DNA from 3 places in the Aeromonas sp. TS_SC_11 genome. Region 1 is predicted to be linked to each of the others. Evidence: riboswitches for the same ligand, from Rfam matches in the RefSeq annotation. Region 1 holds a riboswitch; each other region holds the start of a gene.
What was found. A riboswitch is a leader RNA that binds a small molecule or an ion and turns the genes downstream of it on or off. The one in region 1 is predicted to bind cyclic di-GMP.

Region 1 (10,035 bases):
GCCTGTCATCGACTACCAGATCTGAACCTTGCCAGACGATGTGAAACGGGGAGCCAGTGGCTCCCCGTTTTGTTGGCGGCGAGGGCGCGCAGGACAGTGACACACATGGCGGTCACCAAGGGCCTCATATGAATTTTTTCGCTTAGGTTTGCCGCTTTACTTCGTTTGTTATCACGCACTTTGGTTACAGGATGGAACAAGTGACTGACAACAGCCGACATATTCAGGATAAAGCATGCCGTACAGCTACCTATCACATCTGCGTTGCAGCAAGACCGGCGATATCCATGATGCCGATCAGCCCCAGCAACTGAGCCAGGTGGGGGCACCCCTGCTGGCCAGCTACGATCTCGAGGCCCTGAAGAAGGTTTGGCATCCGGCCGCTCTGCTAGGTCGTCCTGCCACCCTGTGGCGTTATCACGAGCTGCTGCCGGTGCGTGACCCCGCCCAGGTGGTGACACTGGGGGAAGGATTGACACCCTTGTTGCCCTTGCGCGCACTGGGCAAGCAGGTCGGCATTCCGGATCTCTGGATGAAGGATGAGAGCATCATCCCCACCGGATCCTTCAAGGCCCGTGGCGCAGCCGTTGGCATTTCCCGTGCTCGTGAACTCGGTGTCACCCATTTTGCCATGCCCACCAACGGCAATGCGGGAGCCGCATGGGCTCTTTATGGTGCCCGTGCCGGCCTGCGCAGCACCATAGTCATGCCACAGGAAGCCCCGGCCATTACCCGCTTGGAAACATCCCTGGCGGGTGCGCGTCTTTATCTGGTGGATGGCCTCATCAGCGATGCGGGCCGCCAAGTCGCTCAGGCTGTGGTGGATCAATCCCTGTTTGATGCCTCTACCCTGAAGGAGCCCTATCGGATCGAAGGCAAGAAGACAATGGGGCTGGAGATCGCCGAACAGCTGGGTTGGAAGTTGCCAGATGTAATCATCTACCCCACAGGTGGCGGGGTTGGTCTCATCGGCATCTACAAGGCGCTCCGTGAGTTGCAGGAATTGGGCTGGGTCAAAGGGGACCTGCCCCGACTGGTGGCGGTGCAGGCGAGCGGTTGCGCACCCATAGTGCAGGCCTGGCAGCAAGGGGCCAGCGAGTCGAGCTTCTGGCCGGATTCCCAGACCCTGGCCTTTGGCATCAATGTGCCCAAGGCGCTGGGAGATTTTCTGGTGCTCGATGCGCTCTATCGTACCAATGGTTGTGCCATCGCTGTGGATGACAGGGCGATTAAGGCAGAGATCCGCCAACTTGCGTCCCTGGAGGGGAGCTTTGTCTGCCCTGAAGGGGCTGCGGCTTTCGCCGCCGCCCGCCAACTGCGGGAGAGTGGCTGGATCAAGGGGGGTGAGCAGGTCGTCGTGCTCAATACGGGGGCTGGGATCAAGTACCCGGACGCCATCACTGTGCTGCCCCAGCGACTACGCCGTGACGGGAGGATACCGGCATGACGTTCGACTGGTCTTTTATCCTCGGCACCCTGCCCGCGTTCGGCAAGGCGGTCTGGGTCACACTGCAACTTGGCGCCATGGTGATCTTTACGTCGCTGGGGGTGGCCCTGCTCAACGTGGCCCTGCTGAGCTTGCAAAAGCCACTGCTCGCCGTGTTCATCCGCGGCTATGTGGAGCTGGCCCGCAACACACCGCTGCTGATCCAGCTGTTCTTTCTCTACTTCGGGCTGCCGGCGCTGGGGCTATCGCTGTCAGGTTTTGCCACTGCGGTGATCGCCATGACCTTCCTCGGCGGTGGTTATCTGACCGAGGCGCTGAGAGCCGGTATCCAGGCCGTGCCCACCAGCCAGTTGGAAGCGGGCCGGGCCATTGGCCTCTCCCGCTGGCAACTGCTGCGCCACGTGCAACTGCCCCAGGCCTGGCTTGCCAGCCTGCCGGCACTGTTTGCCAACTTCATCTTCCTGCTCAAGGAGACGACAGTGGCCTCGGCGGTGGCGGTGCCCGAGCTGCTCTACACCACCAAGAACTACATAGCCCTCTACTACAAGACCTACGAGATGCTGGCTGTGCTGACCCTGATGTGCGTGCTGATCTTTCTGCCGCTGTCGCTCGCTCTGCGAGTTGTTGAAAGGAGGCTGCAACATGGTCAGTTCGGTCACTGAGTTGCTGGGCCAAGCCCTGCCGCTGCTGGCAATTGGCGCGGGTCAGACCCTTGCCATCTCCCTGCTCGCCATCCTGTTTGCAACCCTCGGCGGTGTCGCTTACGGCGTGCTGGCGCAACAGGGCGGACGACTGACTCTGGGCTTGCTGCGGGTTTATCTGGAGCTGTTTAGGGTGGTGCCCGTGCTGGTGTGGCTCTACCTCTTCTTCTTCGGGTTGCCGATCTTCTTCGGCCTCGATATTCCGGCCTTCTGGTGCGCAGTGCTGGTACTCGCGCTTTGGGGCGCCAGCGAGGTGGGGGAAGTGGTGCGCGGCGGCCTGGGATCCTTGGCCCGTGGTCAGCAGGAGGCCGGGTTGGCGCTCGGACTCTCGACCTGGCAGCTCTATCGCCACGTGCTGTTGCCCCAGGCGTTGCAGCGGCTGACGCCGCCGACCATCAACATCTACACCCGCATCATCAAGACCAGCTCGCTGGCTGTGCTGATCGGGGTGGTGGAGGTGATCAAGGTGGGCCAGCAGATCATAGAGCGCACCTATGCCTCCGTGCTGATCTACGGCTTGCTGTTTCTGTTCTTCTTTCTGGTCTGCTATCCGCTCTCGCTGGCCTCGCGCCGACTGGAGCAAAAATGGGGTAATGCGGTATGACACCTCTGCTTGAACTTGAGCTCGTCAGCAAACAATTCGGCCAAAACCGGGTACTGGACGGGGTCAGCCTCGCGGTGAACCCCGGGGAAGTGATCGTCATCCTGGGGCCGAGCGGCTGCGGCAAGAGCACACTGCTGCGCACCCTCAACGGGCTCGAGCCGATTCAGGGGGGCGAGATCCGCTTCGACGGCGTGCTGCTGGATGGTGCCACCGACTGGCAGCGGGTGCGCCAGCGTATCGGCATGGTGTTCCAGAGCTATCACCTCTTCCCCAATCTGACGGTGCTGGAGAACGTGCTGCTAGGCCCCCTTCAGGTGCAAAAACGGGAGCGGCAGGAGGCCCTGCTGCAGGCGGAGCAGCTGTTGACCCGCATCGGTCTGTGGGAGAAGCGCCACGCCTATCCGCGCGAGCTCTCCGGCGGCCAGCAGCAACGCATCGCCATAGTGCGGGCCCTGTGCATGAACCCCCAGGTGATGCTGTTTGACGAGGTGACCGCCGCTCTCGATCCCGAAATGGTGCAGGAGGTGCTGGAAGTGTTGCGGGATCTGGCCGGCAGCGGCATGACACTGCTTATCGTGACCCACGAGATGGCGTTCGCCCGGGCGGTGGCGGATCGCATCGTCTTCATGGATGGCGGCCATATTCTGGAGCAGGCCGCGCCCCATCAATTTTTCGATAACCCGAGGAGCCAGCGTGCGCACCAGTTCCTCGCCAAGTTTTCTTATACAGATGTCATCAAACGAAAGGAGTCAGCATGAAAAAAATCACCTCGGTTCTGTTCAGTGCCCTGATCGGCCTGGGCCTTGCCAGCGGCGCAGCCCAGGCAGCGGACGGTTCCCTCGACAAGATCAAGGCGCGGGACAAGCTCATCGTCGGCGTCTTCACCGACAAGCCCCCCTTCGGCTACGTGGATGAGAAGGGGAACTACGTGGGCTTCGATACCGATCTCGGTCGCCGCTTCGCCAAGGATCTGCTGGGAGACGAGAACAAGGTCGAGTTCGTGGCGGTGGAGCCCGCCAGCCGCATCCCCTTCCTGCAGAGCGACAAGGTGGATCTGATCCTCGCCAACATGACGGTGACGCCGGAGCGGCGCGAGGTGGTGGATTTCACCAACCCGAACCTGCGAGTGGCGGTACAGGTGCTGGTGCCGGAAGGGAGCCCGGCCAAGGGATTAGGCGATCTGGCGGACAAGACCCTGATTGTCACTACTGGCACCACAGCCGACATCTGGCTGACCCGCAATCATCCAGATTGGAAGGTGCTCAAGTTCGAGAAGAATACCGAATCCCTGCAGGCGCTGGCTCAGGGCCGTGGTGATGCCTACGCCCAGGACAATCTGGTGCTGTTCAGCTGGGCCAAGGAGAATCCGGGCTACCGGGTGCTGCCCGAGAAGCTGGGGGCGGAAGACCCCATAGCGCCAGCGGTGAAGAAGGGCAATATCGAGCTGCGTGACTGGGTCAATGACCGCCTCGCCAAGCTGGGTGAAGAAAAGTACCTGCTCAAGCTCTACGACCAGTATGTGCGCGACAAGTTGAGTGCCGATACCGACCCCAACGACGTGATAGTGGAAGGGGGAAAGTGGCAGGGGTAATCCTGTTGAAAGAGTGAAAAGTGTGCTGAGAAAAGTGAAGTGTGTGAAGCGTGAAGTCCTGGTTCCGTTGGTCCGCAAACCGCAAGGTTTGACCTTTCAGGCGTCCCCGTTCGGGGGACGCTTTTTTTATTTGCCGCGCTTGTACGTATCCGTTAAGCGCAATCCTGGCATCCTGCCAGTTGGTGTCGATACCCGGCTTATCCGGGCGGGCGCTGGCCGACGTCAGGTCGGCAAGCCCGCCATCGACTACCCGATACGAGCCTTGCCAGAGTACGTAAAACGGGGAGCTATTGGCTCCCCGTTTTGTTTATGGCGTTATCACTCTGTGCCGGATCAGTTCAGAGCAATCCAGGCATCCTGCCAGTTGGTGCCGATACCCGGCTTATTCGGGCTGGCGCTGGCAGAATCAAGGTCCGCTCTCGACTTTCAGAACTGGCTCAGTTCAACGCAATCCAGGCGTCCTGCCAGTTGGTGCCGATACCCGGCTTATTCGGGCTGGCGCTGGCAGACATTCAGGTCCGCTCTCGATTTTCAGAACTGGCTCAGTTCAGCGCAATCCAGGCGTCCTGCCAGTTGGTGCCGATACCCGGTTCATACTGGGTGGCGCTGGCCGACCACTGGCTGCACCAGCCTCGGTAGGGGAAGGGCTTGCACTGATAGACCTTGCCGTTCTTGGGTTGCAACACCTTGGTGCCGTCCGTGTAGGAGGTCAGTCCCTGCGGGAAGGTGAACTGGTAGTCACCGCCACCTGCCGAGTCCTTGAGCATCAGGTCCAGGGTCTGCTGCAGGGCTTCGCCCCCCGCCTTCGGCTTGGCCTCGATCACCAGTTGGTGGTGACCCGCGCTGAGCCCGGTGAGCGGCATGGTGAAGCTCTGGCTGCTGTCCTTGATGTCGGCGGCAGACTGGCCCTTGGCCACACCACCATGGTCATACAAGGTATTGGTGACAGTCAGGTCCCCCTGGGCAGTGATGGTGAAGTCGAGGGTCACCTTGCCGTCGTCGAGCAGGTATTCGCTCTCCAGACCGCTCACGCTGATGTCGTTGCCCACCGGCGGTTGCAGCTGTTCGAGCTGGATCTCGACCCGTTCCAGTGCGCTGCCTGCCTTGAGGTAGACGGGGTTCTGGCCGTAGACGGGGTTGAACTGATTGTCGGCGTTCTGCTGACCGGCGCGGATCTGGCTCTGCTCCGCATTGATCTTGCTGGCCAGGGCATGTGCCCAGTTGTTCTTCTGGCCTTGTTCCGTGGTGGTGATGGTCAACTCGGTCTGCAGATCGGGGCGCACGCCATTGGCGTCGAACACCAGAGCTCTGGCCTTGTCACCGGCCGCCAGATCGGTGGAGGGATAAATGGTGCCCCCCTGGCTCCAGCTCAAGGGGGGCTGGGTGCCGCCCTTGAAGTTGGCATCGATCAGGTTGTAGAAGCTGTTGCTGGTATCGCCCACTTCCCACACCCCCAGGATCAGCTGATAACCGGTGCGTTCCGGCAGGTTGCAGTTGTGGGTGACCTGCTTGGGCGGCTGTACCATGTTGCCATCCACCACGCAGAAAGGGGTGAGATCGAAGGCGGCACGGGTCAGCGGCTGGTTCGGGTTCCAGTCCTGTTTGGTGAGGTAGTAACGCCAGTTGCGGGTGACATGGTTGGCGGTGAAGGTCCAGCTGATGGCGAATGGCCCGGCCTATACTTCACGCCTGGTCCAGCGATCGCTGGTCTGGGCGTTCAGCTCACTCCAGCGGGAGCTGCCCGCCGAGGCAATCTGACCATCCTGAGGGCCTGATTGCGGGAAGCCGGAGGGGCCTTCCACGCTCTGGGGTTCCCATTGCACAGCGCCACACTGGCTGTTGCCACCTTTGTTGCACAGGTAGTTACGGCTCTCGGGCTGGCTGATGTAGCCGTGGGCGAGTACGCCACCACTGGCCAGCAGCGCCAGCGCTGCCGCGACGTGATTGAGTTGGATTTTTGCTGCCATACATTCCTCTGTTCGATAGATGTGGGCAGTCAAGTTGGCAGGGGAGTTCCCCGATACACACCTGAGTGTGGCAACCCCGCTATCCTGGACGACATGTCTTTAGACCGGAGGCTTTGCGTCCTGGCCTTTCAACCAGTTTGCCAAATGACTACATAAAGGGTCATGGTGTCGCACCTTGCGACACTACCATCATGACTAATTTTGATTAGTTAATTAAGTGTAAATGTTTACAGCTTGACTCATCGGAGTAGAGCTAAAACTTAATGTTATGTTTTTAATGGTGTATTTAATCGACAAGCTAGGCTGAATGTCGCCCATCATGTCGATAACATGCAAAAATTCGACATTTTTCATCAATGAAAAAATCCTCTGCCAGCGGGCTGGCAGAGGATGAATTGCGACAGTGCAAGACGGATCAGTGGCGAGCGCGGGGGCGTTCGGCCTGATGTGATTGCTGATGCAGCGGGGCCAGCCGCTGTGCCAGGGTCTGATCGATGGCAGTGCCCAGTTTGAACACCGACAGCCGCTCATCCAGACTGCGGGAGAGGTCTGCCAGCAGCTCGCTCTCTTTCGCCAGATAGGTGGCGGATTGTGACATCTCCTGGGCCGAATCATTGATGCCACTGACGTTGCGGTTCATATCCTCGGCCACCACGCTCTGCTGTTCCGCCGCTGTGGCTATCTGGATCGCCATGTCGCTCACATGCTGGATGTGGTTGACGATGAGGGAGAGATCCTGCCCTGCCTTTTCGGACTGGCTGACGCTGCTCTCCGCCAGCTTGCGGCTGGCATCCATGGCACTGGCGGCGGTCACTGCCCGCTGCTGCAATTGGGCTATGGTGCTCTGTATCTCCTCGGTGGACTGGCGGGTGCGGCTCGCCAGCTGGCGTACCTCGTCAGCGACCACGGCAAAGCCGCGTCCCTGCTCCCCGGCCCTGGCTGCTTCAATGGCGGCGTTGAGGGCCAGCAGGTTGGTCTGCTCGGAGATGGCGCTGATGACGGCGGTCACCTCGCTTATCTGCATCACTCCCTCCTTGAGCTGATTGACCTGCTGGGTGGCCTGTTCCACCTCTGTGGCCAGCGCCTGTATGCCATTGACACTGGCATGCACGTCACGGTTGCCCAGCCCGGCCTCGCTGGTGGCTTCCTGGGTATCCCGGGCGGTATTTTCGGCGTGACCCGCCACGTCGGCAATGGTGGCGCTCATCTCATTCATGGCGGTGGCGAGCTGGGAGAGTTGATCCCGCTGGCTGTTGACCGCCTGATTGGTCTCCTCCGCCGAGGAGGCGATCCGCAGGGCGGCATCTGCCACGTTGCGGGCCCCCTGGCTGGCCTCGATCAGGGCGTGGCGAATGGCGTCGAGCCCCTGGTTGGTGCAGGCGGCGACGACCCCCATTTCATCCTTGCCGTGTACCGGTATGCTGATCACCAGATCCCCGGCCGCCACCTGCTGCATGGCTCGCTTGATCTCGGCCAGGGGATTGACGATGGAGCGGCTGATGGCAAACCCCAGCAGCCCCATCAGCAGGATCACCAGCAGGGTGGCGCCGCCCATCAGCTGGTACTGGGACCAGATGGTGGCCTGAATGTCCTGCAGCAGTACGCCAGAGCCCAGGATCCAGCCCCAGGGCTGATAGCCGGCGACCAGCGACATCTTCTGGGCGGCATCACCGGAGGGTCCGATCCACTGGTATTCAAGGCGGCCATGCTGGCCCCCCTTGCCGAGTTCCACCATGCGTTGCCAGTGATCCCCGGCTGTCTCGGTGCCGCTCTGGCCCATCTGCTGGCCAACCAGTTCCGGTTTGACGGGGTGTACCACAACGTGGCGAGTTTCATCGAGTACGAACAGATAGTTGTCGCCATCGAAGCGCATGCTGTTGAGCATGGCCTTGGCTTCTGCCTGAGCCTGTGCGGCGGGCAAGGTGGTGGCGAGTGACTGGATGCGGCTCATGGCGAGATCCAGCACGGCCTGCAGCCGGGCCTCCCGCTCACTCATCAGATTGCGATGCAAGGCACTGGCCGAAATAAGCAGCAGTGCGATGAAACCGACTAGCGCCAGTGAGAGCAGCAACATCAATTTGCGGCTCACGGCGATATCACCAAGCTTGAACATAAGGTCTCCCTGATTTCCCTGTGGGTCTTGCTGTGGCCAGACATGACGATGGCCCTGATTATTTCGTTATTAACATTTAATTAACTTTCAATAACTTGTGGTGACTGAATGCTAATTGAGTGTTTTGACAACCAGTATAGCCAGCAGACAGAAACCGTCGCTTTTGGTAGCGTGGTTGTGCGCATCCCGGCGCATCATTTGCCAAAAAATGTGAATGGCTTGGCATTTCACCAAAAGGAGCGGGCACCCGTACGGGTCAGCCCCATACAAGAGGGAATTTATGCATTCCATTGCCAGGAATTATTTGAATCAGCTCAATGCCGATTACCTGCAGGTACACAGGTGCAAGGAGGACCTGTTCTGGTCCACCTACATGGGCACCAGTGACGATCAGGCAGGTTTCACCGCCGCCGAGCAGGCCTACAAGGCGTTTTGCGCCAACCCGGCCCGACTGCCGGAGCTCAGAGAGATGCTGGCCCAGGCCGAAGAGGCGGATCTCAAGCGTGGTCTGGGGGGCTGGATTGCCTTCTTCGAGTGCAACGTCATCGAGGATCCGGCTGCCGCCGCCCTGATGGACGAGCTGGTGGCGGCCGAAGCGGCGCTGTTTGCCCGTCGCCGGGAGCTGAAACTCAGCTTGCTGGATGAGCAGGGTCAGCAGGTCGCCGGCAGTCTGCCCGCCGCCAGCACCTCCCTTGCCGCCAGCCCGAACGAGGCGGTGCGCCAGAGCGCGCTGGCCATGTTCCATACCCTGGAGCAGTGGGTGGTCGACAACGGTTTTCTCGAGGTAGTGGCGATCCGCAACCGCTTCGCCCGTGCCATGGGTTATCGCGACTATTTCGATTACAAGGTGCGCAAGAACGAGCAGATGAGCCCGGAACAGCTGTTTGACGTGCTGGATGATTTTATCGCCCGTACCGAGCAGCGGGTGCAGCAGAGTCTGGCAGAGCTGAAAAGCGCCAAGGGAGAGGCGGCGCTGCTGCCCCACAACCTGCGCTATTTCGTCAGCGGCGACGTGACACGCCAGCTCGACCCCTATGTGCCTTTCTCGCGGGCGCTGAAGGACTGGGTCGAGAGCTTCCGCCGGCTCGGCATCCAGTATCGCGATGCGACCCTGACCCTGGATCTGCTGACCCGGGAGGGGAAATACGAGAACGGCTTCTGCCACGGCCCTGTGCCCAGCTTCTGGCAGGAGGACAAGTGGGTTCCCGCCGTGGTCAACTTCACCAGTCTGGCCAACCCGGCTCAGGTGGGCAGCGGCTGGAGTGGCCTCAATACCCTGTTCCACGAGGGGGGCCACGCCGCTCACTTTGCCAATGTGACCGGCAACGCCCCTTGCTTTTCACAGGAGTTTCCACCCACCTCCATGGCCTATGCCGAGACCCAGTCCATGTTCTGCGACAGCCTGCTGGACGATGCGGACTGGCTCAAGCGCTATGCCAGGAACGCGGCGGGAGAGGTGATCCCAGATTCGCTTATCAAGGCCATGATAGCGGCGCGTCAGCCGTTTCGTGCCTTCAACGAGCGCCAGATAGCGCTGGTTTCCTACTTCGAGCGGGATCTCTACGCCATGGAGGAGAGCGTTCGCACTCCGGACGCCGTGCTGGCGCTGGCC
Region 2 (10,035 bases), 310 kb from region 1:
ATGGAGTAGAGGGTTTCACCGGCTTGCACATCGTGCTGTAGCCAGCTGCCATCTACTTTCTCTTCGACCGGTTTGGCGGCCGAGGTGCCATTGCCAGTAGTCAGCGCTTCGGCTGGCACGGCCAGCGGCACGGCGAGCGAACCGGACGGGGCGGTTGTCGGCATGGCAGGCGCAGGTTCCCAGGCCAGCAACAGCAGCCAGATGGGCACCAGCACCAGCAGGCCTATGGTGTGTTTGCGGGGCAGCGGGTTGGCCAGCTTGAATTTGCCCGCGCCGGCCTCCTGGCCGCGTTGGCCAAGGCCACGCATCCCTTGGCCGATGCGCTGGCGCAGGGGCAGGGTAGCGGCATTGATACGATGGAGCAGGGATCCTTGTGATTCGTCTTGTCGACGCTGCTGGGCTCGTCTGTTATGGCCACGTGGGCGACGGTCCGGGGTGGGCACGGCATTTACCTCTCACTACATTGCCTGCCATCAGGCAAATTCGTTGCCTATGGTAAACGGACTCGCCCCCGAGGGGGAGAGTCCGAGAGAGGAAAATTGTCAGCTGAGACGAAATTGTCCCAGTAATTGCTGCAAACGCTCGGCTGCCTGACGCAATGCCTGGCTGGCTTTGGCCGTTTCGGTCGCATCCTGAGCGATGTCGTTGGCCAGTGCGTTGGTTTTTGACAGATTGCCGGACACCGTCTCGGAGACGGAGCTCTGCTCCTCGGCGGCGGAGGCGATCTGATAGGTCATGTCGTTGATGGTAGAGATGGCCTGATAGATGCTGGCGAGCGCCTCTTCCGCCAGATCCGCCTCGCCCACCGCCTGATGGGTCAGCTGCTGGCTTTGATTGATGGCGCTGACCGCATTGGCCGAGCTGAGACGGATTTTCTCGAGCAGCTCCTGGGTGTTCTGCACCGCCTGCTGGGTGTTGCCCGCCAGCTTGCGCACCTCGTCGGCCACCACCGCAAAACCTCGGCCCTGTTCGCCTGCCCGTGCTGCCTCTATAGCGGCATTGAGCGCGAGCAGGTTGGTCTGATCGGCAATGCCCTGGATCACAGTGAGTATGTTGGTGATCTGCTCGCTGTCGTGAGCCAGCCCCTCGACCACTTCGGCGCCTTTGCCTGCTTCGGCCGCCACCTTGTGCATGGACTGGATCACCTGCTGGAAGCGTACCTTGCCCTGATCCGCCGCGCTCTGGGCCTGCTTGGCCGAGTCTGCGGTGTTGTTGGCGTGGGTGGCCACTTCCTGGCTGACATAGGACATCTCCTGTACCGCGGTCAGCATCTGCTCCATCTCCGCCTGGTGATGCTGCAAGTTGGTGTCGGTCTGGCCTGCAATGCGGTCGGTATCACCGGCGTGGCGGTTCACCTCGCTGGCGGTTTTCAGCACATCCCCCAGCAGCACCTGCAGCTTGTCGATGAAGCGGTTGATGCCCTTGGCGAGATCCCCCAGCTCGTCGACGGATCGGGTGGTGAGGCGCTTGGTGAGATCCCCCTCGCCATCGGCAATGTCATCTACCAGGCTGACCATCTGGCGGATGGGGCCCGTGATACTGCGCGCTATCATCAGCATGGTGGCCAGTGCCAGCACCAGTACGACAAGGGCACCCACCAGTTGCTGGGTCATGGCAGCCCGACTCATGTCGCTTAGCTGGCTTTCCAGCTGATCGGCGCCCGCCAGTACCACCTTGTAGGGCAGGGTGACTATGATGGCCCAGTTGCGGCTCATGCCTGGTACCATGATGGGCACAGAGATACGAAACGACTCGTCCAGCTCCTGACGCTGTACTTCCGGTTTCAGATATTGCTGCCACTGGTTGCCGAGCAGCTTGTCGGCCCGGCTGCCAAGCAGGCTGGCGTCACCGCTGGTGCCCGTGATGACGCCGGCGGCGCTGACGATCAGGGTCTCGCCCTTGCCGTCATAGATGTTGCTGTTGAGGGACTGGGCCTGACGGCTGATGGAGTCCACAGCCAGATCCAGCGCGGCGATCCCCTTGAACTTGCCTGCCACCATGATGGGGGTGGTGATGGTGCTCACCAGCACCTGCTGGCCGTTGATGTCCACCTTGAAGGGGTCGATGAGGCAGGAGCGTCCCTCCCGTTTCGGGCAGGAGTAGTAGTCGTTGGCCGGGTTGCCGAATTCATCCGGATCGGTCTTTTCGATGGAAAGCAGCAGGTCTGTGCCTATCTGGTCCTTGTCACGATAGAAGTAGGGCACGAAGCGGCCCTGACTGTCGCTGCCCAGCGCGCTTTGACCGGCGAAGGTGGCGTCCTGGCCGTCGAAGCCGTTCGGCTCGAAGCCGGCGAAGGCGCCATACAATTGTGGTTCGAGCGCGAGCTGCGCCTTGAGCAGGTCGGTGGCCTGCTGGCGATCCAGCGGTAGCTTGCCCTCTTGTTGCAAGGCGAGGGCACTGGCCATCTGCTGGGTATAGGAGAGTCCCTTTTGCAGCAACTGTGTGATGGTGGCGGCCTCGGCCCGTGCGTTGGCACTCACTTTTTGCCAGGCTTCTTGCTGCAGGGCGGCGCGACTGGAGCTGATGGTCAGCTGTTGGGTCTGTTGACCGGAATACTGGTTGAGCAGGATCAGTATGACCAGGGCTGCGGTCATGGCGATCCCGGCCATGACCAGAATTCGATTCTGGATAGAACGGAACTGCATCGTCTCTTCCTTGTGTCGTGAGAAGTAGTGTGAGAGTTGTTTGGATATCGGCCGGAGGAGGCAGCTCTCCAACACTCCCCATAGCAAATCGGAAATGCCGCTTCGGTTTTGCGATCCCCCTCAAATATCAGGCTGCAGGCGGCCGGGCAGCAAATTTAACCCCCTACTTTAGCCCGCAACGGCCTCATGGTTTTCCCATCCGGGATTCTGAGTGCTAAAATGCGACGGTTTTTTCTAACGAATTGGCCCAAGGCCCTCTACACAAGGCTTAAAGATGAAAGTCAAAACCCGTTTTGCTCCCAGCCCGACCGGCTTTTTGCATGTCGGCGGTGCCCGTACCGCACTCTATTCCTGGTTGTTTGCAAAGAGCCAGGGCGGTGAGTTCGTGCTGCGTATTGAGGATACCGACCTGGAACGTTCCACTCAGGAGGCGATCGACGCCATCATTGAGGGCATGGAATGGCTGGAGCTGAACTGGGATGAGGGCCCCTACTACCAGACCAAGCGTTTCGACCGCTACAACGGCATCATCGACGAGATGCTGACCGATGGCCGTGCCTACAAGTGCTACTGCTCCCGTGAGCGCCTGGACGCGCTGCGCGAAGGCCAGATGGCCAGCGGCGAGAAGCCCCGCTATGACGGCAAGTGCCGTGATGCTGCTCACGATCACCCGGCCGATGCGCCGCACGTTATTCGCTTCCGCAACCCGACCGAAGGCTCAGTGGTATTCGATGACCACGTCCGTGGCCGCATCGAGTTCGCCAACACCGAGCTCGACGATCTCATCATCCGCCGCACCGATGGCGCGCCGACCTACAACTTCTGCGTGGTGGTCGATGACTGGGACATGGAGATCACCCACGTGGTGCGTGGTGAAGACCACATCAACAACACCCCGCGCCAGATCAACATCTACAAGGCGCTGAACGCACCGGTGCCGGAGTTTGCCCACGTCTCCATGATCCTGGGCGACGACGGTGCCAAGCTCTCCAAGCGCCACGGCGCTGTGTCCGTGATGCAGTACCGTGATGACGGCTACCTGCCGGAAGCGCTGCTGAACTATCTGGTGCGTCTGGGCTGGTCCCACGGTGATCAGGAGATCTTCACCCTGGACGAGATGATCAAGCTGTTCAGCCTGGATGCCATCTCCAAATCCGCCTCCGCCTTCAACACCGACAAGCTGTTGTGGCTGAACAACCACTACATGCGCAGCCTGGATCCGGCCTATGTGGCCAAGCATCTGGCCTGGCACATGGAAAACCAGAAGATTGACACCAGCAAGGGCCCATCACTGCCAGAAGTTGTTACTCTGCTGGCCGAGCGCTGCAACACTCTGGTAGAGATGGCCGCCCAGAGCCGCTATCTGTTCGAAGATTTTGAGGCGATCGACGAAGCGGCTGCCAAGAAGCACCTGCGCGGCGTCGCTGCCGAGCCGCTGGCGCTGGCCAAGGCCAAGCTGACTGCGCTGGACACCTGGACCACCGAAGCGCTGCACGAGCTGATTGAAGCCACTGCCGCCGAGCTGGGTCAGGGCATGGGCAAGGTCGGCATGCCGCTGCGCGTGGCCGTGACCGGTCTGGGTCAGTCCCCTGGCATCGACGCCGTGATGGCGCTGGTGGGTAAAGAGCGTGTGCTGACTCGCATCGATCGCGCGTTGGCGTATATCGAAGCGCGCATGGCCGCCGAGTAAGTCGCCTGCTGCCGCGACGGGTCGCAGCCGGATAAATTGTTTTCCGCTGACAATAAAGGGCTCCCGCAAGGGAGCCTTTGCTTTTCGCGGTTAACCAGATTTGTGACATAAAACAGCGAGATAGCGGCAAGGTTGCCGGTAAAAACAGCTAACTGCTTGAATTTTGACTAAACGCTCCAGCCGGTGTTATTTTTGGGTTGACAGCAAAGCGGGTGATGCCTATCATGCGCCTCCGTTGCCGGAGATAACTTCGTCAGCACCGAGGTGAGTTGGGGTTATAGCTCAGCTGGGAGAGCGCTTGCATGGCATGCAAGAGGTCCGCGGTTCGATCCCGCGTAGCTCCACCAAATTCTCCTCGAACAATCTGGAATCAAAGGGGTTATAGCTCAGCTGGGAGAGCGCTTGCATGGCATGCAAGAGGTCCGCGGTTCGATCCCGCGTAGCTCCACCAGGTTCCTGATTGAAGATAAAGTACCCAGGGCAGTGCGGTGTGTATCACCCATGCCGACCTTTGTGGGGTTATAGCTCAGCTGGGAGAGCGCTTGCATGGCATGCAAGAGGTCCGCGGTTCGATCCCGCGTAGCTCCACCACTATTTGCGACAGATGGCCGCCAGAACCATTTGTTGAGTACGAAATTCGGGGTTATAGCTCAGCTGGGAGAGCGCTTGCATGGCATGCAAGAGGTCCGCGGTTCGATCCCGCGTAGCTCCACCAATATTTACGACAGATGGCCGCCAGAACCATTTGTCGAGTACAAAATTTGGGGTTATAGCTCAGCTGGGAGAGCGCTTGCATGGCATGCAAGAGGTCCGCGGTTCGATCCCGCGTAGCTCCACCACATTCTTGTGACAAGAAGCCAAAAGGCCACCGTTATCGCGGTGGCCTTTTTGTTTTGGCTCATTTTGTTGGCGTCCGGTCGTCTCCTGTCCGTAAAAAAGCCCGCATCGCAGCGGGCTTTTGGCATGATGGCACAGCCGCATCAGTTGCGGCGACGACGCCAGGCCAGGGGCAGCAGGGCCAGCAACAGGGCGCTCATGGCACCACCACCGCCGTTGCTCTCTTCCTTCAGCTTGAGGTCGACGATGATGGGATCATGGTCGGAGGCGCTGAACGGATTGTCGGACTTGATCATGTCACCGCTGAAATCACGTCCGTACTCGAACAGGTTGCTCTCGAACGAATTGATGTGCCAGTCTGCGACCGCGATTACCTTGCTGGCCAGTGCCGGGTTGGCGAGGGCATAGTCCAGGGTGCCGAGTTCGGCCTCGTAGCTGTAGGAGATAGCCTTCTCCTTGTTGAACCTGACATTCATGTCGATCAGGCCATAGCTCTTGCTCACTTCGCTGCCCGTCTGTTCATAGACTTGCTCGCCGAGGAAGGTCCGGGAGGCGGAGACTATTTTGCGCTGACCTTCGGTCGGCACATAGTCGGTCAGCACCCGGATCGCATCTTCCCTGGCGTAGGAGTTGAGGTCACCCACCAACATGACCATACCCGGCAGCGTGTTCACCGCTTCGCCCAGCACCTTGGCAGCACTGACCCGGAACTCGGTACACTTGCCCTGCAGATCGGCCGGCTCCTTGCCGTCCAGGTTCTCCAGGCAGCCGGATCCCTTGGATTTGAGGTGGTTGACCACCAGGGTCAGCGGCTCCTTGCTGCCCTCGACGGTGAAGCTCTGCACCAGGGAGTCACGCTGGGAGGCCTGTTTCTCGACTCCTTTCGCATCCTGGTATTTCTGTACCGGCAGCGTGATGACGCTGGCATCCCCCTGCGGCGTCAGCTTGGCGGGCCGGTAGATCATGGCCACCATGATGGCGTCGCCGCCGAAGAAGCGCTCGTCGCCAAGCCGCGCCTTGGGCAGGGCCACGAAGGCGTACTGTTTGTCGGCTTCCTTCTGTTGGGCGTTGAGGCTTTGCACCAGATCACTGATGGCGGAGTGGCTGTCAAAGCCGTTGTTCTCCATCTCCATCAGGCCGAGCAGATCGGCATCCATCTCAGTGATGGCGTTGACTATCTTGGCGCGCTGTTTCTGGAAGTCCTCCAGGTTTTTGGCGCCGCGGTTGCAGCCCTTGGCGCTGTCCGCATCCGCCTGATCCTTGCACAGCACATTGAGGGCCCCCCCCACGCTGGAGTGGCTGGTGAAGTAGTTGAGCACGTTGAAGCTGCCGATACGCAAGTCGGTGCCATCGGCACGGGCCGGTGCGCTCTGGCGATCGTTATCGCCGGTGCGCAGCAGATCGCCGGCGGTGATCACCTGATCCTGCGGCACTATCAACCGGTATTCGTTGTAGCTGTAGCCCACCAGCGCATCCAGATTGACCGGGGCATCGCCGATGCGCAGATAACCCTGCTCCGGATCCCAGCCCGGCAGCCAGGGCAGTTTGCCATCGGCGGCCTTGAAGTCAGACTCGAGGAATACCCGGTTGCGGGCGTTGGCCCTGGCCAGCGCCTTGGCTTCCTTGCTGTCGGCATCGTGCAACTGGGTCGGCTTCATCAGCGGTGCCTGGTGGGAGAGCACCAGATTGTTGCGCCGGGCGGCGTAGTCATAGCTGAAGTTGCGGCTTACCTTGAGCGCGCTGTCAGCATCGAGGCGTACCCGCATCCCTTCGTGACGCTCCAGTGCCCGGGCCAGGGTCTCGTTTTCCAGTACCCGCAGCGGCACGGCGGCAGGCACAGAGCCCTGAGCGAGAACCTGCAGACGCGGGGCGCTGCTGTCAACGACCGGCTTGAGCTGGGTGTGGTTGTAGTACTCCTCGACCTTGGCCTCCAGACAGACTTCGGCACCCGGCTTGATGTCCGGGTACTTGCTGGCGAAGTTTTTGTCGTTGAGGTAGACGAAGATGCCATCCGACGTCTGGGGATTGTCATCCCCTTGCAGATCCTGCAGGTAGAAACCCTTGTTGAGACTCTCACCAAGTGCCGTGACCACCGCCTTGACCGTGACGCTCTGGGCACTCTCGAACTTGCCATCGGGGATGAGGGGACTCTTGCCACCAATGCCCTGAATGACGGGGATGGGAGTGAGGGCACTGTCAGCCGGGCAGCTGAAGCTGGCGGCATGGACGGACGGGGACGCGAGCGCAAGCCCCACGGCCAGTGACAGCAGGGTACGTGTTCCTTTCATAACGGTTCCTTTTTTATTTTTTGCCAGTGTTTCCATAGCCTTGGCAGCTTGACCAAGGGCGCGCATTGTCACATTTCTGGCACGTCATACCAGTGAGCCAACGCACATTACCGGGATGCAAATGAGGGCAGTGCTGGTTTTTTTGACCTGACTAACGTTATGAAATTAATGACAAAATCATTAATTCACTGTTCTCGGGAAAGTGTGATCTGGCTTGCATCCACATATTTTTCTTCGAGAATGAAGATTGAGACTCTGCTGGTTGATTCCTATACTCGGCTTGTTCCTCACGGAACCCAGGTAAAGGGCAAACCGGTCGAAATGCCGGGACGCAATGCCTCCGGTCTCCAGATCAGTCGATCCAGATAGCGGGGCTTCCCAGGGTGAAGGTGGTGTTTGTGGCACGTCCATTGCCAGTTGTCTGCTCCCATCACGCCGGTTGCGCTTGTTCTTTGCCCTGGTGACCAATGCCAAGACAAAACAAGGAAGATAACAATATGCAACAGACCTTAAGGCCCAGCAGGCTTGCCATGCTGGTGGCCCTGGCTGCCATGCCCGCTTGGGCACAAGCCGCTTATCCCGCCTATCAGGCCGGCACCGCTTACAAGGCTGGCGATGTGGTCAGCAACGCAGGCGCTCTCTACGAATGCAAAGAATTTCCCTACTCCGGCTGGTGCGGGGCATCCCCCTATCACTATGCCCCCGGTGTGGGTGCTGTCTGGGCTGATGCCTGGAAGCTGTTCAACGACGGCGGCACGACTCCGGGCCTTGGGCTGGCAATCAGTTCGCCCGCTCTTGGTAGCGTTTTCAACGAAGGTGTACCCGTGGCCCTGGCGGTCACCCTGAGCGGCAACAGCAGCGCCCTGGTCAAGGTCGAGTATCTGATCGATGGTCAGCCGGTGGCGGTGAGCAGCGGGGCCCCCTGGTCGGCCAGCTGGGTCGCTACCGGTGTCGGCCCCCATCAACTCAAATCTCGTGGGCTGGACAAGAATGGCACAGTGCTGAGCGAGGCGGATGCCAGCTTCAGCGTCAATGCCGTAGTCGCGCCAGAGGCGCCCGGGGTGAGCATCAGCAGCCCGGCCAATGGCGCCAAGGTAACTCTGGGGCGTAGCGTGGCGGTCAGTGGCAATGTCACCGATGCCAACAATGACGTGGCCAGGGTCGAGCTCTATGTGGATGGCAAGAAAGTCGGTGAAGACGTCAGCGCCCCCTGGCAGGTGAGCTGGACGCCCCAGAGCAAGGGGGCTGCCGCCCTCAAGCTGGTGGCGACCGACAAGGAAAATCTGGTGGGCGAGTCTGCCCAGGTCGATGTGCAGGTGGAAGAGGCGGCGCTGCCGCCCACCGGTGGCAACCTCTCTTGTGACATTCGCCAGATCTATCGCCCGGACGGTTACGAGTGCATGGGGGATGACCACGCCCGCCGGGTGATCGGTTACTTCACCTCCTGGCGCACTGGCAAGAATGGCCTGCCCGCCTACCTGGTGAACGACATCCCTTGGGACAAGCTCACCCATATCAACTACGCCTTCGCGGCTGTGGACGAGCAGAGTCACCAGATCAAGGTGGATGATGCAGCCACCAAGCTGACTTGGGATGGTGTGCCGGGCGCCGAGATGGATCCCGAATTCGCCTATCAGGGCCACTTCAACCTGATCTCCAAGTACAAGAAGCAGTATCCGGACGTGAAGACCCTTATCTCGGTAGGGGGCTGGGCCGATACCCGCGGCTTCTACACCGCCACCACCAAGGGCGACTGCTCGGTCAATACCGCCGGCATCAACGCCTTTGCCGATTCGGCGGTGAGTTTCATCCGCCAGTACGGTTTCGATGGGGTGGATGTGGACTACGAGTACCCCACCTCCATGAAGGATGCAGGCAACCCCAACGACTTCCCGCTCTCCAACCAGTGCCGTGCCAAGCTCTTTGCCAACTACGAGGTGCTGATGAAGACACTGCGGGCGCGGCTCGACAATGCCGGTACCGAGGATGGACGCAAGTACATGCTGACCATTGCCTCACCGGCGTCAGCCTACCTGCTGCGCGGCATGGAGAACTTCCAGGTCACCCAGTATCTGGATTACGTCAATCTGATGACCTATGACTTCCACGGTGCCTGGAACCACTTTGTCGGTCACAACGCGGCCCTGTTCGACAACAATGCCGATCCCGAACTCTCCCACTGGGGCGTATATAATCAGGCCCAGTTTGGCGGTATCGGTTACCTCAACGCCGCCTGGTCGGCCCACTACTTCCGCGGTGCGCTGGCGGCCGGCAAGATCAACGTGGGTGTGCCCTATTACACCCGCGGCTGGCAGGGGGTGAGCGGTGGCAGTCACGGTCTGGGTGGCAAGGCGGCCCTGCCGAGCCAGAACGAGTGTCAGCCGGGCACCGGTGGCAGTACGATTCCGTGCGGCAATGGTGCGGTCGGCATCGACAACATCTGGCATGATCTGGACAAGAACGGCAAAGAGATCGGCGGTGGCGCCGTGCCCATGTGGCATGCCAAGAACCTAGAGAACGCGGCCAGCCTGGGCATCACAACGTTGCCAAGTTACGGCACTGCCTGGGGTCTGGA
Region 3 (10,035 bases), 1.2 Mb from region 1:
CCCCGGCACCGGCTGAATAGAGTTCCCTGACGTCAACTACCCCCATGTCGACCGACTGATCGGCTGACTCGGGTGATACCAGGCATGGCTGGTCAATAATCCTGCCATGCAGGTTGAGCGCGCCGCCAAGGAGTTCAAGGTCGTCAGCCGCAGCACTGACCCATAAAGGGATAATTAGCAATCCGAAATAGACTAAGCGCAACATACCCCCTCCTACTGAAATGAAGCAACGATCGTACCGGTCGCATAGAAATCACCAGCGTCGACTTCAACACCGGCAGGACTTACAGGCGCCGCAATAAAACCCCAGTCACCGATATTTCCCTGCATGGAAACTGGATACCAGTCATTCAGGTTGAGAGGCGCTCCATCCAGTTGCTTGAATTTTATACCCAGATTATTAATGGCATTTCCACCCTGATAGCCATCTCGAGTGGTTCTCAAATAATTTGAGTTAAAAGAAACCGGCTTGCCAGAAATCGCCAAATTTATTTTCATTGATGCATCTTTATCAAACACCCCGCCGCTACAAACAAAGCTTAGCGGAACTGTTTTTTCATAATTATTGCCATCCAAACCGACCCCAGGCAGATCACCAAATTCAACTTCTATTGACTGCCCGCCATTAATAGTACATTTTTCTGGTACATAAAGCACAGAAGACTTGATGACTATTCTTGACATGACGTCATTATTGAAGCCAACATCGGTTTTACCCAATCGACCAAACATCTCGACTATCTCATGGTCAGCAATTTGCACACCATTGATAATTGGCTTGCGAACGCGGAAGGTCACTTTTCCCTTGCTGCCACTTCTAAAACCAAATTGTGCAGAGCCATTTCTCTTGTAGCAAGTGAACCTACCCTGATTGGATTCTTCATTAAAGGGAGCCGTTACATATGCCTGACGACTACCTTCAATCCAGATATCAACCTTGAGATCCAGAAATTCATTCAACTTGACGAATCCACCGCCAACGCTAGGTAACCCTGCACTCATGACTGCTTTGTAATAGATTGGTTGATTGATAATGTCTTGGGCGGGACAGAATGCCGTACCAGGGTAAGTACCATTCAAATCCCACTTGAATTCTTTCGTTGCATTGACCTGGTTGGCTATATCTTCCTTTGTCAGTTCAATGTCATAGGTTTTTGTGGTTGCCCTAACCTCACCATTAATGGCCATCGCTGGCATGGACAAAAATATGACACCAAGTACGCCTGCACGAAATATCATGTTCATGTCCCCTTTATGGCTTTACAGGCATTGCCTGCGCACTGGTACTTGATATCCATATATCCGCCGTAATCGTTTACATAGCTGATAATGAATTCACTGCCCAACGTCTCGGGGATCTTGGCATCCAGCTCGGATTTGGGGGCCACCATAAAGGCAGAGAAGCCTTTAATGGATGTTTTCTCTTTGCCCTTGGGATGAGCCAGGCCGACATAGGTGACGTAGTAAGGGGTCGGGTTATTGACCTTCAGGGTTGTGCCCTGCTTGGTGATCGTCACTTGATCCTGCCAGACGGCACCACGCTCAGGGAGGATAGCCTCGGGGCGGTAGAAGAGCTTGATCTTGGATTGCACGGCAATCTGCATGACGTTGCTCTTCTCGCTCTTGGGCGGGATCTCGCGCAGGTTGAAGTAATAGATAGATTCGCGATCTTTTGGCAACGTCTCGATCGCAGGCACGGAGGCGATCCTGACAATCGACTTCTGATTGGCATCCACCCGCTGTACTGGCGGCAGCACCACGAAAGGCGAAGCGATCTTCTGCCCCTGGGCATCTTCAATCCAGGCCTGCGCCAGATAAGGCAGCTTCTGATTTTCGTTTTTGATGTTGAGACTGATGGATTTGGCCCCACCAGGATAAACGGCGCGAGTACGATCCAGCACAATCGCGGCACTGACGTTCAGTGACGTCATACCCAGTACGGCCAGACAGGTAAAAGAGAGCAGCTTTTTCATCGGGTTCCCATTACTTACAAGTGAGCGTCTTCATCGACAGATCGGTTACTTCGTGCGGTGCCGCTATCTTGCACTGACGGGCACCACCCCAGGAAAGTTCAAACGATTCATCCGGTTTTACTCCCGCCAGATAGACCAGGCCATCCTCATCCACGACGGAGAGTACCCGTCCGGCGTCATTGACGACGGTCGCACCGAAGGGCGGATAGGAACCATTGGGCAGCCTGACGCTGGCCAGCAACTTGAAGCCCTGGGCAATTTCAAAGGCATTATACCCAATCGCACCTTCCGTCAGGGTTCCCTGCTTGATGGCATTCATGGCATCTATGTCATCGCTCAGCTGGTCCACGTCGATACGGGTATCGCTCTTGCGATAATCGGTCATGTCGCTGATCACGGCCACGCCAAACCGGTTCGTCACCGCACGCCCATTATTGAAAGAGACATCGGCGACCTTGCCGGTATCTACCATCATGCGGGTTCCTCCACGTCGGGTCGCCTGATGCAAGGCGGCGCCATGTTCGGTCGCCGTCAAACCGCCCCGCATGCTGGCACCAACCGAGGTGTATTCGCTCTGTACGCTGTAGGCATTGAGGCTGACAGCGCCGATGTCACTGTTGTGGTTGTAATAACCTCGCGCGACCGCATGACCATTGCTCTGCACCCCGGCCCCCAGCTGATAGGTATCATCCGGCCGGCTGTAATCCTGATAGGTTGCCAGGTGGGTAACCTTGCCGTTGGAAGACTGCACGCTGTATCCCGCACTCTTCCTGTCCCCGATCGGCATGCTGACCGTCAGCATGACACTCTTGTCATCCTCATAATTCTCTGTCTTGGTCTTGTAAGCAGACAAATAGAGAGAGACATCCTTGAAACTGCCAATATTCACACTCTTGTTGATGGAAAGGCCGTAACGATCTTCCGCATCGTGATTCCAATAGGTTCTATGGGTGTAATCCATATACATGGTCAATGCCTTGGCGGCATCATCAGCCCAGAATGTCTTGTTGGCAGTAATGGTATATAGCTCTTTATCACCCCAGGTATTGTAATCATCACTCGATGCAACGTTATTATTTTCCAGTCGATCCTTGTTACTCAGGAACTGCGACATTGTCATGAAGTTATGTTGCGAGAAACGATAACCCGCAAAGGTGATGGCGCTGTTGTATTCATCGAACTGCTTGGCATAGTTCAACCGAAATGACTGGCCAATCTTGGTAGATAAACCCGGTAATTTCGCAATGGATTGGGTCAAGTCAGCAGAAATAGCACCGAATGCATACAGGTCGCGACCAATCCCCAGGCCCATGGAGTTATATTCGCCAGCAACCAGACTACCACCATAAAGAGACCAGGAGTTCGCCACCCCCCATGAGAAGTCCCCCGTCACAAAACCAGGACCATGGATATCGTGAGCAGAGTCACCCAGTTCTGATGGGGCGCCGACCGAGATGTTGTAGCGAACATACCCTGGCCGGGTCAAATAAGGCACGGTTGCCGTATCTACCTGAAAAGAGCTGACGCTGCCATCCTGCTCTTCCACCCGCACATCGAGGCGACCACGCACAGAACTGTCCAATCCCTGAATACGAAATGGGCCGGCAGGCACGTTGGTCTCATAAATGATGCGGCCAGACTGGGAGATGGTGACTTTGGCGTTGGTCTTGGCGATGCCGCTCACCTCGGGGGCATAGCCTTGCAAGCTGGGCGGCAACATGCGCTCATCATTGGCCAGATTGACACCTGTATAACGAAAACCATCGATCAATTGGGAGTTGAGCTGTTGTTCGCCCACGGTCAGCTTGGCGGCCATGGTCGACAGAGGCCGGTATGCGTAGAGACGGTTAAGCTCGGCTGACGACCGCTCGTCATCCCCCCAATAAGCGCTGGCCTGGTAATCGCCACGCAGGCGCCAGGGACCGTAGTTCGCCCCCAGGGTACCGTAACTGCTGAGGTTGCTGTTGGAGTAGTCGCGCCCTTCATTGACCTGGGCATTGAGGTTGTAATCCAGCATCAGACCAGTGACGCCGACGTCCCACTGCTCGGGCGGAATCCAGTTGGGGTCACTGTATTTCAGCCAGGCCTGGGGGACGGCAATCCTCAGCAAGCCGTTACCAATATCATTGGAGATGATGACCCCATCCAGCGCCAGAAGGTTGGCACACTGACCCTGATGCCAGCTGTCAATCTTGGCGATGGCTTCATCCGTCAGCGCCATCCTGGGAACAAGATCCTGAGGCAAGCAGGCAACGCCGCCCTTTCCCTTGCCGTCTTCCACTTCATAAAAAGGGATTTTCTGGAGTGGCAGCTTGTTCTTGTTGACCTCAATCTCAAGATAGTAATCACCAGGCAGGATATAACCTTCATCTGCAAACTGGGAAAGGTCTATCTTGGTTCGCTCGTCCAGATCAAGCGCATCAATATTAAACTCCGTTTCTGCCAACGCGTTATCTGCCACAGCCAACAGGCAAGGCACGCATAGCATAAAAGCCATTTTTAGATAATGTGTTCTAACAGAGTTTGATGTTGAAACGCTCATATATTCACTCTAGGGGTAACATAACGGTCTCACATAATGAGGTATCTACACTAAGCAATCGGGTTGCTTACATATAATTGAGTTCAAATAGGGCTGTATTGCTCGGATAGAACAACACTCCATTATTCACCCTCAAATCAAGTTCCATATCACGATTGACAATATCGGAGACAATAAAATATTCCCCAGATACCTTGTGATATTTCCCATCACTGACAATACCCAGTTCATCATTCACGACACCATGAACAGACATGGATATAAAAGGCAGTGAGGTATCCACTCGCCCTTCTATCTGACAACCACTGACTTTCAGTACTCTGTGGTTGGCTTGTTGCTGGGGAGTTTTTCTTTGTTCATCCAAAGTGCAGCCTGACTCGGCCAACCCATCCGTTACTTCATTTGCATACGCAGGCATTGCCATCATCACAACCTGCAACACGACTGGCACAATCATTGGAGTTTTCATGGTCAAGGCACGATGTGGGGGAAACCATGTGTGAAGTTGTGGTGGTTTGCACCACCACAACCCGTATCACACGTTAAGGCAGACTATTACTCGTAGGAGAGAGTAAAGTTGGTCACTGCAGTGAAGGCACCGGCAGTCAGCGGGTTGGCAGTCTGGTCGGCATAGCCTTTCAGCACGGCGCTGAAGGGCAGCTCGTTATCACCGTTCACCAAGTTGAAGGCAGTGGTAGGCTCGCCCAATACAATGGCAGCACCACCCGGAGCAGTCATCTTGATACCAGCACCTTTAGCTTGACCACCACCGATAATCAGCAGGCTCGGATCAATACTATCTTTGATGCCACTGAAGGTGACTTTTACAGCATCTTCATCAGGAGTGATTTCACAGTTCAGCAGTTTGATGCTGAACGGCTTGGAGTTGGACTCGCCACCTTTGACCAGCTCTTTGGTGCTGATCTGGCCCATTTCAACAACCTGGTCAACAGACTCGGGAGCAACGGAGCAAGGGGCATTGATAATTTCACCGTTAAAGGTGACTTTACCTGAACCAGCACCGCCGGCAGCAACAGCAGAGCCGCACAGCAGCATGGAACCAACACCCATAGCAACCAAAATTTTATTAGCGTTCATTCTTTATACCTACATTAACGTGTGTTTTATCTCATTACCTAAACCATGCTGGAGTCACAGTGTTAAATAATGAGACGATATGCCACACAGCTACTCTTGCATGACTTTTTCTTCATTAAGCCGGTGAAGATATGAGCCAGACAATCAGTTGCTCTGTGTATGTCCAATTTTATCAAGCCAAGGCAGAAGACCGTATCAAAGGCAGTTCCCGCTACCTTTTATATCTGCACGAATACATATCCATGTAAGCCGTGTAGAAATACTGCTTTCAACCTTTGCTTGGGAAACAAATTAACGACGTATTTGATGCACATCAAATACATTTTGATTTTTATAAATTCTTTTTTAAACACTTTAAAATCATACACTTACAATCGCAACGGAACACATTGAAATAACAAAATACCATTATCAGCACTGTATTGAACATTGGCGATATTAAATTAACCAATAACCTAATCACACCACAAATCAAATTAACAAAAAACCAACATTGAGCACGATAAATATACTCTCCTGGCCATGCTTCTGATCACGTCCAGGCAATCAGGCAATCAGGCAATCAGGCAATCAGGCAATCAGGCAATCAGGCAATCAGGCAATCAGGCAATCAGGATTATCTGAAGCTGCCTGTGATGCACAAGAGGTCACACCTTGCTCTCACGGCAGGGATAACATTCAAAGTTTCCATGTCAAATAACATTGGCTTTAAAACATCCGCAGTTGTTGGCTCACTCTTTACAGGAATTCATAACTATTAATTTAATTGGAAGGAAATAAAAAATCATCAATATGGAACAGGCATATTTTCCCACCAATACTAATCGGCACTTGTGAGGTGTGACTTATATCCCATCTTTTTTTATAGCGATTGATTTCTCAAAGTGGGGTGTTATCATCCGAACATAGAGTAAAGGGCAAACCGATCGAAAGGTCGGGACGCAAAGCCACCGGTCTAAGGGTGTAGATACCTAAGACAGCGGAGCTGCCAACTGAGAAGAGTGATGTCATGATCTAAATGCCATTCTCTTTGATTGCGTTGCCCTTTTCGTACAACGACATGTGACGAAAAGGACATAAAATGAACACTTGCATCCCCTCCACCGGTTCTGTCCGCAAAAGCATTATCCGTTGCGCCTCCTCAGCCGCCACCGCCTTGCTGCTTGGCGCTGCACTGTTGCCCGCTACCGCGTCAGCTTACGATGGCACTGTGACCCTGACTGGCACCATTTATGAATCACCCTGTGACTTTTCTGACAACAGCGTGACCTGCTATTCCGGCGCACAGCGCCAAACCCTGGATTTGGCCAGCCTGCGACAAACTGGCAGCCTCAACGCCATCAATGGCACCCTGAATTACAAGCTGTCAGAAGGCAGCAATAGCATGGCCATAGTGACCGTCAGTTACCTCTAGTTTCCTCCTGAGCCTGGCTCAGGATTGCTTGAGGATCAGGGCCGGCATACCGATTGGTTTGTCGGCAGCCTGCCTTGGTCACTATCAAAGCAACCTCTGTTGCCTCTGTGTCGCGTCCCTCTTGTCAGTCTCGGTTGCCCCTCTGCTCCGAATCCTCTCGATCTGTTTCCACTCCCTTTCACCCTTTCTTGGGTCACAGCGTCATGGCCACATAAACGCCTGGCGACCGCCAGTACAGAGCCTCCATACCATTCGGACATGAGGCCCACCTGCCCATGACACAGCAAACCTCAAACGAGAGCTGGATCACACTCACAGCGTGGAGGCTTAGATCCCCCCCAGATGGCAGATGAGTCCTTGCTATCGCTGCAGCCCCCAATGAGACTCAATGTATTTTGATAGATGCTAAATAAATGATTTATATGGCCTGATTGGTGAGTTGATACCCTTTTGGAACTAAGTACATTGCCCGCGATAACCACGCAGACTCTCATCCAAAGGGATAAAAATGAACAATCTGGGTACAAGGTTGCTGCTTCTGGCAGCACCGGGCCTGCTCGCCACCTCGGCGCTGGCCAATTACTCCCCCACCGACTGGCAAGCATACCGGCTGAACGGTGAATCGAGCCGCCAGCTGAGCGATCGCGTCACCGAAGTCACCTACGAGCTCAGCGCCCGCAATGACGATGCCCCCTATCAGCAACTGCGCGTCTATCGCCGCTTCGACTGGAACGATAGCGACCTCAGTGCTCTCGCGGAGCAAGTCTGCGGCGAGCCGCAGCTCAGGATTGAGCAGGGCTGGCAGATCCGTTACCTCAGCTGCGAGCAGGTGGTGCCGGCAGGCAAGGCCATCCCGGCCAGCAGCTATGACTATGGTTACGGCCTGGAGCAAGGCCGCTGGGAGCCACTGGCCGGCACTCCGACCGCACCGCGCCAGGATCGTATGCCGCTGGCCGAGCGCATCATACTGGGTCACAGCGAGCAGGAGCTGGATCGCTGCGAGCTCAACGCCCAGGGTCGCTGCGCCGAGCAGGTTTGGCAATATCAGCCACAAAACTGGCAGCAACTGAGCGTGCTGGAAGAGACGCCCAACGAGCGGGATGGCCGCCTCGAGCAGATCTTCTTCCGCCTGCAACCCGTGCCAGGCAGTCAGGCCGCCAGCCAGGTGAGCGAGATCCACGTATGGCGCAAGTACAGCTGGCAGCTGGACGAAACCAGGGCGCAGCAGGAGTGCGATGAACCCCAGACCCGCCAGGAAGGGGACAAGACCATCAGCTATCGGGTTTGCCGCCAGACCCTGCCCGCCGGCAGCGAGGTGCAGGTAGTACTGAAAGACACCGGCTATCAATACCCGGTCGGTGGCAGCGAATGGCAGACACTGCCGGAAACCGACGAGTGGCAAGAGAGCCGGGTGCTCAATCGCCCCATAGTGCTGGCCAGCAAGGAGGAGCAGCTCGACTGCCGTCGCGCCGATGGCCGCGCCTGCTCCGAGCCGGAGCAACCGGGCACGGATCTGCTGGATGCCGATGCCGCCAGGATAGTGCAGGACGCCAGCGGTCAGCCCGCTCCCGTCTGGCAGGAAAACTATGGCCACGATGACACCAAGCTGCTGGCCGTGTCACGGGGCATGCAGCGTCTGCTGGCGGCCAATCAGCCCGCCCATCCGGCCATGAAGCTGCTGCTCGAATATGTGCGCGCCCACAACTATCACAACTACGGCAAGCACAAGGAAGATGGCCCGGCCGCCGCCGAGGCGCTGGCTGAAGCCCTGACTGCGCTCGGAGCCCATCCGCTGCTCTATCCGGAGCAGGCCAGCGATGAGGTGGGAGCCGTCATGGGTGCCTGGAGTATCGCCCTGCATGGCCAGTTCAAGAGCCCGGCGGTGCAGAGCCGGTTCGGTACCCTGCTCGGCCAGTTCAACCAGATGCTGGCTTACAGCACCCGCCACGCCAGCGAGATCAATGGTCAGCATGCCTGGGCAACGGGTCTGTTCGATCTGCTCAACTTCCTCGACTTCGCCAGTGACTACAGTGATGCCTTCGCCGCCGATTTCCGCCAGCAGGATGGTGAGCTGCGCAAACAGCTGCACGCCCTCGGCATGAGCGAGCTGTCGCTGTGGCAAGGACGGGATGGCAAGGATCTGTTCCTGCTCAACAATGTGCTGGATGCCTACACCCGCCTCTATCGGGTCGCCCGTTATACCCGTCCCGACGAGAGTGAAAACTATCGCAAGCTGCTGGATGGTTCAGTCATCGATCTCATCCGTCATCACAGCCTGATCCCGGGTGGCCAGCAGAGCCAGGATCTGCTGGAAGACATGTCACTGACACTCTCCACCTACTATCTGACCTACACGGATCGCACCAGCGAAGCCTGCATCAGCGGCGAGTTTGCCGGTCTCTGCACCCCGATACGGCTGGAGGATGTGCTGCCGTTCGAACATACCTGCTCGCCGACCCTGCACCTGCGGGCCCAGGAGCTGAGCCAGGATCAGGCCGACGGCATCTGCCGCGAGCTGGGCGCCGAGGAGCAGCAGTTCCATCAGCAGATGGAAACCGGTTGGCAGCCGGTGGCGGATGACAACAACGAGGCGCTGGAGCTGGTGATCTTCAACTCCTCTGCCGACTGGAAACGCTACGGCGGCGCCCTGTTTGGTGGTGTCTCTACCGACAACGGCGGCATCTACATCGAAGGAGATCCGGCTCGCCCCGGCAACCAGGCCCGCTTCTTCGCCTATGAGGCTGAGTGGAAGCGCCCCGCCTTCCAGGTGTGGAACCTGCGCCACGAGTATGTGCACTATCTGGATGGCCGCTTCAACCAGTACGGCAGCTTCGGTCACTACCCGCTCAATCGCACCACCTGGTGGTCGGAAGGGCTGGCGGAGTTCATCGCCCACGGTCAGTGCTTCGCCCGTGGCATGGACAATGTAGCGGGTCGCCCGGCGGCCGAACGACCGAGCCTGGCCGACATACTGCACCTAGATTACGACAAGGGTGGCGAGATGGTCT

Region 2: it holds a riboswitch for cyclic di-GMP, as region 1 does, so the genes downstream of both, AC1P02_RS00460 (glycosyl hydrolase family 18 protein) here and gbpA (N-acetylglucosamine-binding protein GbpA) in region 1, are expected to answer to the same signal.
Region 3: it holds a riboswitch for cyclic di-GMP, as region 1 does, so the genes downstream of both, AC1P02_RS07555 (hypothetical protein) here and gbpA (N-acetylglucosamine-binding protein GbpA) in region 1, are expected to answer to the same signal.

Annotation. Positions count from the first base shown of each region.
Region 1 covers NZ_CM170470.1:405,433-415,467, reverse strand. The annotation lists gene cbl (HTH-type transcriptional regulator Cbl) at 1-25, shown strand, start outside; gene AC1P02_RS01865 (threonine synthase) at 236-1,447, shown strand; gene AC1P02_RS01860 (amino acid ABC transporter permease) at 1,444-2,109, shown strand; gene AC1P02_RS01855 (amino acid ABC transporter permease) at 2,090-2,752, shown strand; gene AC1P02_RS01850 (amino acid ABC transporter ATP-binding protein) at 2,749-3,510, shown strand; gene AC1P02_RS01845 (transporter substrate-binding domain-containing protein) at 3,507-4,343, shown strand; partial or broken gene gbpA (N-acetylglucosamine-binding protein GbpA) at 4,886-6,310, opposite strand; cyclic di-GMP riboswitch class I at 6,377-6,462, opposite strand; gene AC1P02_RS01835 (methyl-accepting chemotaxis protein) at 6,726-8,423, opposite strand; gene AC1P02_RS01830 (M3 family metallopeptidase) at 8,704-10,035, shown strand, end outside.
Region 2 covers NZ_CM170470.1:100,203-110,237, reverse strand. The annotation lists gene AC1P02_RS00505 (LysM-like peptidoglycan-binding domain-containing protein) at 1-443, opposite strand, end outside; gene AC1P02_RS00500 (methyl-accepting chemotaxis protein) at 543-2,645, opposite strand; gene gltX (glutamate--tRNA ligase) at 2,920-4,335, shown strand; tRNA gene AC1P02_RS00490 (tRNA-Ala) at 4,607-4,682, shown strand; tRNA gene AC1P02_RS00485 (tRNA-Ala) at 4,711-4,786, shown strand; tRNA gene AC1P02_RS00480 (tRNA-Ala) at 4,851-4,926, shown strand; tRNA gene AC1P02_RS00475 (tRNA-Ala) at 4,975-5,050, shown strand; tRNA gene AC1P02_RS00470 (tRNA-Ala) at 5,099-5,174, shown strand; gene AC1P02_RS00465 (ExeM/NucH family extracellular endonuclease) at 5,316-7,460, opposite strand; cyclic di-GMP riboswitch class I at 7,757-7,842, shown strand; gene AC1P02_RS00460 (glycosyl hydrolase family 18 protein) at 7,958-10,035, shown strand, end outside.
Region 3 covers NZ_CM170470.1:1,603,893-1,613,927, reverse strand. The annotation lists gene AC1P02_RS07585 (fimbrial protein) at 1-205, opposite strand, end outside; gene AC1P02_RS07580 (fimbrial protein) at 214-1,239, opposite strand; gene AC1P02_RS07575 (fimbrial biogenesis chaperone) at 1,242-1,973, opposite strand; gene AC1P02_RS07570 (fimbria/pilus outer membrane usher protein) at 1,984-4,515, opposite strand; gene AC1P02_RS07565 (hypothetical protein) at 4,583-4,972, opposite strand; gene AC1P02_RS07560 (fimbrial protein) at 5,071-5,613, opposite strand; cyclic di-GMP riboswitch class I at 6,520-6,606, shown strand; gene AC1P02_RS07555 (hypothetical protein) at 6,695-7,027, shown strand; gene AC1P02_RS07550 (collagenase) at 7,536-10,035, shown strand, end outside.